2 regions of the Virgibacillus sediminis genome follow, and region 2 is predicted to be linked to the other one. Evidence: riboswitches for the same ligand, from Rfam matches in the RefSeq annotation. Region 2 holds a riboswitch; the other holds the start of a gene.
What was found. A riboswitch is a leader RNA that binds a small molecule or an ion and turns the genes downstream of it on or off. The one in region 2 is predicted to bind S-adenosylmethionine.
Positions count from the first base shown of each region.

Region 1: linked by a shared signal. The riboswitch ahead of metK (methionine adenosyltransferase) and the one ahead of ACFODW_RS07260 (carboxymuconolactone decarboxylase family protein) in region 2 are both predicted to bind S-adenosylmethionine.

Region 1 covers NZ_JBHRRZ010000003.1:5,889-10,056, forward strand. Annotated here, with positions in the region: gene ACFODW_RS01890 (tetraprenyl-beta-curcumene synthase family protein) at 1-678, opposite strand, end outside; gene ACFODW_RS01895 (gamma carbonic anhydrase) at 767-1,279, shown strand; gene metK (methionine adenosyltransferase) at 1,318-2,517, opposite strand; SAM riboswitch class I at 2,725-2,832, opposite strand; gene pckA (phosphoenolpyruvate carboxykinase (ATP)) at 3,044-4,168, shown strand, end outside.
Region 2 covers NZ_JBHRRZ010000013.1:57,362-61,529, reverse strand. Annotated here, with positions in the region: gene ACFODW_RS07270 (sodium:solute symporter family protein) at 1-24, opposite strand, end outside; gene ACFODW_RS07265 (LLM class flavin-dependent oxidoreductase) at 83-1,453, opposite strand; gene ACFODW_RS07260 (carboxymuconolactone decarboxylase family protein) at 1,501-2,169, opposite strand; SAM riboswitch class I at 2,388-2,499, opposite strand; gene ACFODW_RS07255 (hypothetical protein) at 2,835-3,173, opposite strand; gene ACFODW_RS07250 (MFS transporter) at 3,724-4,168, shown strand, end outside.

The DNA.
Region 1 (4,168 bases), on a different contig from region 2:
ATTACCTGATAGACCATAAGAAATAAGACAGAATATACCAAGGGTCGAACCTGCAGATGCTGCGAACTCGTGCCAGTCTAAATCTGGAAACTTCGCTTCGTAACCCTTATACCAAGACGTTAGCCTAGGCATGCGTTCTTCTTTCCTCACATGCTTATGCACTTGAAGGTCAGCATACAAGCCTTGTAATTCGAGAAGATGGCCTTCCACCATCTGGTAGTTGTCCAGCATGCCGAGTGATTCTTGACAGGTACGGACCAATTCAGCTAAGTATCCCCCATCATCCTGTTCCTCTCGTAGAAGATAATAATTCTTCGTCTTTGTTCCAGGTTTCAAAGCGTCGGACATTGCTTCATGCAATAAACAGAAGTCTTCCGGATTCATTGATGTGCTACGGTCACACAGATTATCCAAATAATCACTGATCGTCTGATATGCTACAATGAAGCGGACAGCCTCTACATGCTTCGCCCCTGCCAGCAGGCTGTATACCGCCCCTCCCTGACAATGGAACCGCTTTGCCTCCATACTGGAAAGCGCCTGGTTTCGCAATTCACGGTCTGGAATTTCCTCCGCCCTTTTTCTCCAATAGGAAAGTTCTTTGTCAACCGCCGGGAACACTTGCTGGTAAACAGATTTCATTAATGTAACCGCCCTGGTCGGAATATGCTTTGCCACTCCAATTCCTCCAACTGGAAATGCGCTTCCTCATCTCCGCTTTGTTATACTACTTATATATCACCATATTTCTTAGGAGGATTCAAATATGTATGCCTATAAAGGTAAAGAACCATCTATTCATGACACAGTTTTCCTAGCACACGACGCCATGATCATCGGCGATGTAACAATTGACGAATATTCGAGCATCTGGTTCAAAACCGTTATTCGCGGTGACGTCGCTCCAACACGCATAGGTAAGCGTGTCAACATTCAGGACCTCTCCATGTTGCATCAAAGCCCTGATCGTACATTGCTTATCGAAGACGACGTGACAGTCGGCCACCAAGTGACACTACACTCGGCTATCATAAGAAAAAATGCTCTTATCGGTATGGGATCGCTTATTCTGGATGGTGCAGAAATTGGGGAAAATGCCTTCATTGGAGCAGGGAGTTTAGTGCCGCCTGGAAAGAAAATCCCCGCCAACACAATGGCATTAGGGAGACCTGCAAAAGTTGTCAGAGAACTGACGGATGAAGATTATCAGGAGATGGAGCGAGTCAGGAAGTCATACGTGGAGAAAGGTCAATACTACAAAACAAATACTGTATTATAATAGAGGCCATGCAGGAAAATCCTGCATGGCCTGCTTGCTTACTTTTCAGCGAGTGCTTTCAACTCATCTACTTTATCTGTCTTTTCCCAAGGGAACTGGACATCCGTTCTGCCAAAGTGTCCATATGCCGCTGTATCCCTGAAAATAGGTTTTTGCAGATCCAGCATGCGAATAATTCCAGCCGGACGAAGGTCAAATATCTTCCGTATGGCTTGTACTAGTTCCTGCTCGGTAGCGATGCCGGTGCCAAAGGTATTAATGGAAATGGAAACAGGCTCTGCAACTCCGATGGCATAAGCCAATTGGACCTCGCAGGTCTTTGCCAATCCTGCTGCCACAATATTTTTCGCAACATAGCGGGCCGCGTAAGCTGCAGAACGGTCCACCTTAGTGGCATCCTTTCCACTGAACGCTCCCCCACCATGCCTTGCATAGCCTCCATACGTATCAACAATGATCTTCCTGCCTGTAAGTCCGGCATCCCCTTGTGGTCCGCCTATAACAAATCTTCCGGTCGGGTTGATGAAATACTTGGTTGTATCATCCAATAATTCAGCCGGCACCACTGGACGGATTACATGCTCTTTGATATCCTCTTCAATCCGGTCGAGTGGGATATCCTGGTGATGCTGTGTCGAAATAACGATCGTGTCCACTTTAACTGGGCTCCCATTTTCGTCATACTCAATGGTTACCTGTGTTTTCCCATCCGGGCGGAGGTAGTCGAGGACTTTATCTTTCCTGGCATCGGAAAGGCTCTTGGCCAGCTTATGCGCTAAAGAAATAGGTAAAGGCATCAATTCTTCCGTTTCATCACAGGCAAACCCGAACATTAAACCTTGGTCTCCGGCGCCGATGGCATCGATTTCCTTCTCTGTCATTTTGCCTTGCCGTGCTTCCAAGGCCTGGTTGACTCCTTCTGCTATATCAGGTGACTGTTCATCAATGGCAGTCAGCACAGCACAAGTATCCGCATCGAATCCGAATTTGGCCCGGGTGTACCCTATTTCCTTCACGGTCTGTCTTACAATTGCCGGGATATCTACATATGTACTCGTGGAAATTTCGCCGGCAACCAGTACGAGGCCAGTTGTTACAGTAGTTTCACATGCTACCCTTGCAAAAGGGTCCTTTTTTAAAATTTCATCCAAAATTGCGTCCGATATCTGATCGGAAATCTTATCCGGATGCCCTTCCGTTACAGATTCAGAAGTGAATAAACGCCGGTTTTCAGCCATTTGGCTAAATCCTCCCCTAATTGTATTACGGTACTCTATTTTTCCATTAGTTATCTTTTTTATCCAAAGAGGTCCAAAATATCAGAACATACCATGTTCCCATAAGCTAATATGGAAGCCTAAGGATTTCCTTTCAGGCAAACAATAATTCATTTGAACAAAGAAAAAACCTTTCCTGCAATGATGAGGAAAGGTGATAGCCTTTCACTCTTATTGTCCAAGGAAAAATCCTTGCATCAGGTAAGCACCTTTTCACTGAAAGTGATGGTTGCTGGGCTTCATCGGGTCTGTCCCTCCACCGGCTCTGAATAAGAGAGTATCCGTTCGAAATTTATCCTAACGGAAGAGGCCCGGCGTGTCAACCATTTCGAGAATCGCCCACAGGAAATTGTGATTTTTCTAAAATAATCCACCAATTAGTGTGGACTAATTTTTTTAATGTGTTATACTAATACTCATAAAAAGAAAAAAATGGATGCTTGATAAGTATATTGTGTAAATTCATCAAAAAAGGCGGGTTGTCAAAATGAAAATGGTGGAAAAATCATTAACCAAAGAGATTCACTCACATGTAAATCTCCAAGAGAACTTAACAGTACCACAGCTGGTCGAACAGATCCTGGCCCGAAATGAAGGAATCCTCACCGCTACCGGTGCTGTTCGTGCAACTACAGGAGCGTATACTGGACGCTCTCCTAAAGATAAATTTATTGTAAAAGACGAAATTTCCGAGGATCACATAGACTGGGGAACTGTCAACCAGGATATTGACGAATCCTCATTTAATAAATTGTATGAAAAGATGATCTCTCATTTAAAAGAGAGGGATGTATTATATAGTTTTAAAGGCTTCGCGGGTGCAGATGCCAAATACCGCCTCCCTATCCAGGTAATCAATGAATATGCCTGGCACAATCTTTTTTCGAGACAGCTGTTTGTCACCCCGACTGAGGAAGAACTTTCGGGCCATCAGGCAGAATTCACTGTAGTATCCGCCCCAGACTTTAAGGCCGACCCAGAGGTGGATGGAACCAACTCTGAAACCTTTATCATCATCTCGTTCAAGAAGCGGGTGGTATTGATTGGGGGAACAGAGTATGCCGGGGAAATTAAGAAGTCAATCTTTTCAGTAATGAACTACTTGCTGCCGCGTCAGGATATCCTCTCCATGCACTGCTCCGCCAATGTAGGCCAGGAAGGGGACGTAGCTTTATTCTTCGGTTTATCCGGTACGGGAAAGACCACCCTGTCTGCCGATCCCTACCGTCGCCTGATCGGGGACGACGAACACGGATGGGGGCCAAACGGCATATTCAATATAGAAGGCGGCTGTTATGCAAAATGCATCAATTTGTCTGAAGAAAAGGAACCGCAGATCCACAAAGCAATACGTTTTGGCTCTGTTCTTGAAAACGTCGTACTGGACCGGTCTTCCAGATTGCCGGATTATGATGATACTTCCCTGACTGAAAATACGCGTGCAGCCTATCCATTGGATAATATGGACAATATTGTCACTCCTAGTGTCGCAGGCCATCCGAACACGATTATATTTTTGACTGCAGATGCTTCAGGAACCCTGCCGCCAATTAGTAAATTAACGAAAGAACAGGCCATGTACCACTTTCTGAGTGGTTATACCAGTAAACTT
Region 2 (4,168 bases):
TGTGTACAGCGTAATTGTACTCATTTCCGACCTCCTTTACTTTTTATCATTCACTAGTGAAGGGGAGGCGTTCCCCCCCTTTTTATTGCGGCTGTTTGGCACCAAGCTTTCTCGCCGGGTGGTTGTCAGGCAAATGGGCACCTTTTCCAAACATATTTTCCCGCAGTGTCTTTCCTTCGTATTCCGTCCGGTAAATACCGCGCCTCTGCAATTCAGGTACCACTAAATCTACAAATTCTCTAAACGTCCCCGGTGAATAGGTTTGTGCGATATTGAACCCATCGACATCTCCTTCGACAGCCCATTGCTCGATTCGATCTGCAATCTGCTTTGGCGTTCCGATGAATTTAACGGTACCATTACCAAGTCCATGATTTTTGACGGCTTCCCTCAATGTCCATTTTTTATTAGGATCTTTCGTATACATATCCAAGTTGCCCTGTACTGCTTCTGTCTCTATATCCTCAATATACTGGTCCGGGTCATATTTAGAGAAATCAATTCCCGTGTGCCCGGAAAGAAGAGAAGCCGTTCCTTCATAGCTGACATGGTTGGTCAAATCCTCATATTTTGCATAAGCTTCTTCTTCCGTAGACCCAATGATTGGCAGGATCATCGGGAAAATCGCCACATCATCCGGATTTCTTCCCTGTTCCTGTGTTCTCTTTCGGATGTCTTTCACATAGGCTTTCAATGCATCCAATGAATGATTTTTGGTAAATACAGCCTCGGCATGTTTAGCCGCAAAGTTCCTTCCTTTCGGCGAAGCACCTGCCTGGAACAGAACCGGCGTACGCTGAGGGGAAGGCTCGACCAAATGTGGGCCGGGTACATTGAAAAATTCACCTTCGTGATTGATCAGCCGAACTTTATCCGGATGTGCAAATGTATCGTTCTCCCTATCATAAACAACCGAATCATCCTCCCAGCTGTGCTCCCAAAGTTTATAGACCACTTCGAGAAACTCATCTGCACGATCATAGCGGAGCTCCTTGGGGAGGCGGCCGGAAAGCCCTAGATTGACTGCTTCGCTTTCAAGATAGGATGTCACAACATTCCAGGCGACCCTCCCTTCCGTTAAATGATCAAGCGTCGATAATTGCCGTGCAAGTGCGTAAGGTTGTGCATATGTAGAGGAAATCGTTGGTGCAAAGCCCAGATTTTCAGTGACAGCGGCCATAGCTGAAATCGGCAGCAATGGATCATGGGCTGGAAGCTGGACAGCATGCTGAGCAGCCGCTTGATGGCTGTTCCCGTATGCACTGTATGTTCCCAGCACATCCGCAATAAACATGGCATCAAATTTTCCGCGCTCTAGAATTTTTGCTGTTTCTGTCCAATACGACAGCTGGTTGTGATTAATCCCCTGATCCTTCTCATGTTTCCATAACCCCGTTGAGTGAGGGGATGGTGAGTTTTGAATAAACCCATTCAAGTGAATTTGTTTTTTCATCCTCGCAGCTCCTTTTCCATAACATTTGAGTGATGTTTGCTGAAGATTCAAGCCTGATCGTAAGCATTTAATGCATTCACACTATGTGCAATCGCTGAACCGGCTTTTAGAGCTACTGCCACAAAAATTGCTTCAGATATTTCCTCCAAGGTCGCTCCAGTTTTTTTGGCGTTTTTCGTATGCAAGTCAATACAGTAAGCACACCCTGTTGTATGTGCGGATGCTACTGCTATTAACTCTTTTTCTTTTTCCGTCAACTTTCCTGCTTTAATTGCCTGTTGATCAAATGCTGCGAACGCCTGGAATGTATCACTATTGATAGCACCAAACTCCTTCAGTCGATTGAAATAGGATGCTTTATACAGCTCATCATCTCTTTCTCCATCAAATGCATTAAGACCGTTTACACCGTGGGCTGCAGCAGATCCCGCCTTCAATGCCGTTGCCACAAAAATTGCTTCCGCTACTTCCTCCTTATCAGCATCGTTTTTCTTCGCATTGCCTACATGCAATTCAATGCAATACGGGCATCCAGTAATATGCGCTACCGCAACAGCAATCAGCTCTTTCAATTTCACGGACAAATTGCCCTCGGCCAATGCCTTGTCATTAAAGGCAAAAAAGGATTCAAATGCTTCCGGTGCGTATTCCTTTAATTCAGTGATCCTGCTAAAATATGATTTTTTGTACAAGCTATCAGTCTTTGTCAATGTAATCTCTCCTCATAATTTAAAATTTTGATTGTAATGGATAAATAGATTAGACACTAAGGTACTTCATTATTTATTGATTTGCTTCACCCCCTTCCAATTAAATAGCATTTACCTCATCAATTTACTCGGTTTTTAGAGAATATGAATCCCTTTATCCTAAACCTGACAGTACGAATGAAATGAAAAAACCTCTCCGGATGAGGAAGAGGTTTTTACACACTGTCTCATCTTTCAAGCGAATGCTTGCTGGAATTAGCACCATTTTACTGTATTTCATAGTAACGGTTGCTGCGGGATCTCTGGACCAGTTCCTCCCCCGACTCTTGATAAGGAATTGCTTTATTTAATTTTTGATATTTTTAAGATTTCTTTACATCATATAGAATACTTAGAAAACTGTCAAGAAGGAATTCTACAATTTTTGCAAACTGCATAAAAATTACTACTCCTATTCACCCATGAATAACTAAGCAGCCTACAGTTTCTGGATATCTTGCCTTATGAGTGAGCTATCATCACCTCGGCCCTATATTTTATAAAGAGTTGATGAATAGCACTTCTAAAAATTAAGTTAGAGTTTTTAAGTGTGAAGAGAAATTGGCTGGAGAGGAAATGGGGACTATTCCTTGCAGGGGAAATTATAGATGATAGTGGTTGAATAAAAATAATCAGCCAAAATACACTCCTACATTTCCTTCTTTTTTTGCTGTTGCTAAACAGTCTAGCAAAAATTCAGCAATCTGTTTTATATCCCAAGTTAAGGGATCGTTTTCTGGCAGAGGATCACCATTTTCATATAATTTACGATAGGAATCCAATGCCCTTTCCATTTGGTCTAGGGAGAAAGTGGAACTTTGGCCCGACCCGCTGACCCCAGCATTGTAACGGTTCGCGTCAAGTAAATTGTACAGTATGGTAGCATTATAGTTACCCATGCTAAAACGGGCATAAGCAACTTCTTCTCCTGCTTTATTGAATCCTGAAATATCGTGTCCCAATAAAAGCACTCCTTTTCATTTATAATTTAATTTTTTGTTGAAACAATGTCGGAAAATAAGTGTGTGAAGAAGGATAGTGTGATGCACTTCATAGGCGGGTAATGGTAGGGTTGCATTATTTGAAAATAGGAGTAGTAACTAGAGGTGATACGAGGGTTACTATAATAGTTCCATGAATTGACAGAATTGTCAAGGTACTATATCCCCCATATTTCACCAATAGAGTATGCCGTTATTTTAACTTCCTGGCAAAAAAGCGCTTGCACTTAAAAACGTTTTCATATAATATAAGCTTATAAGTTAATTAGTTTGTTGAGCAGACAAAATAACTTATGAACTTATTCAATCATAATTGTTTTATGTGAAAACCAAACATATGGTAAAGAATCTATAACAAAGCCGTCTTATTAGGTTGTTGGGACTAACCAACCTTAATCTTTATGAAAGCGTTATAAGCGTATATATGAATAATGATTCTATTATTTTGTTATACGTTTAAAAAGGCGCTAAATGACAATGTTGATTTGGGAAATTTTCATAATTAATGGAGGTATTCATAATGGAAAGAGCGATAGAAGTAAATGGATCAATGGAAAACAATAACCAGCCAGTTCGTCCATTTGGTATGCGAGATAAAATTGGATATTTATTAGGGGATTTTGGAAACGATTTCTCTTTCATTCTAGTAAGTACATTCCTAATGGTGTTCTATACCGACATCTTTGGGATTAGTGCTGCAGCCGTTGGTACTTTATTTTTAGTTGCACGTATGTGGGATGCGGTAACCGATGTCTTATGGGGACGTTTTATCGACTCCAGAAAGACAACGTCAAAAGGAAAATTTCTACCTTGGATTTTTAGAATGTCATTCCCGCTTGTCATTGCAAGTGCTTTAATGTTTCTGCCAATTCCAGGTATGTCTGAAGGCTTTTATCTTGCATATGCCTATGTAACATATATTTTATGGGGGATGTTATATACATCTGTTAATATCCCATATGGTT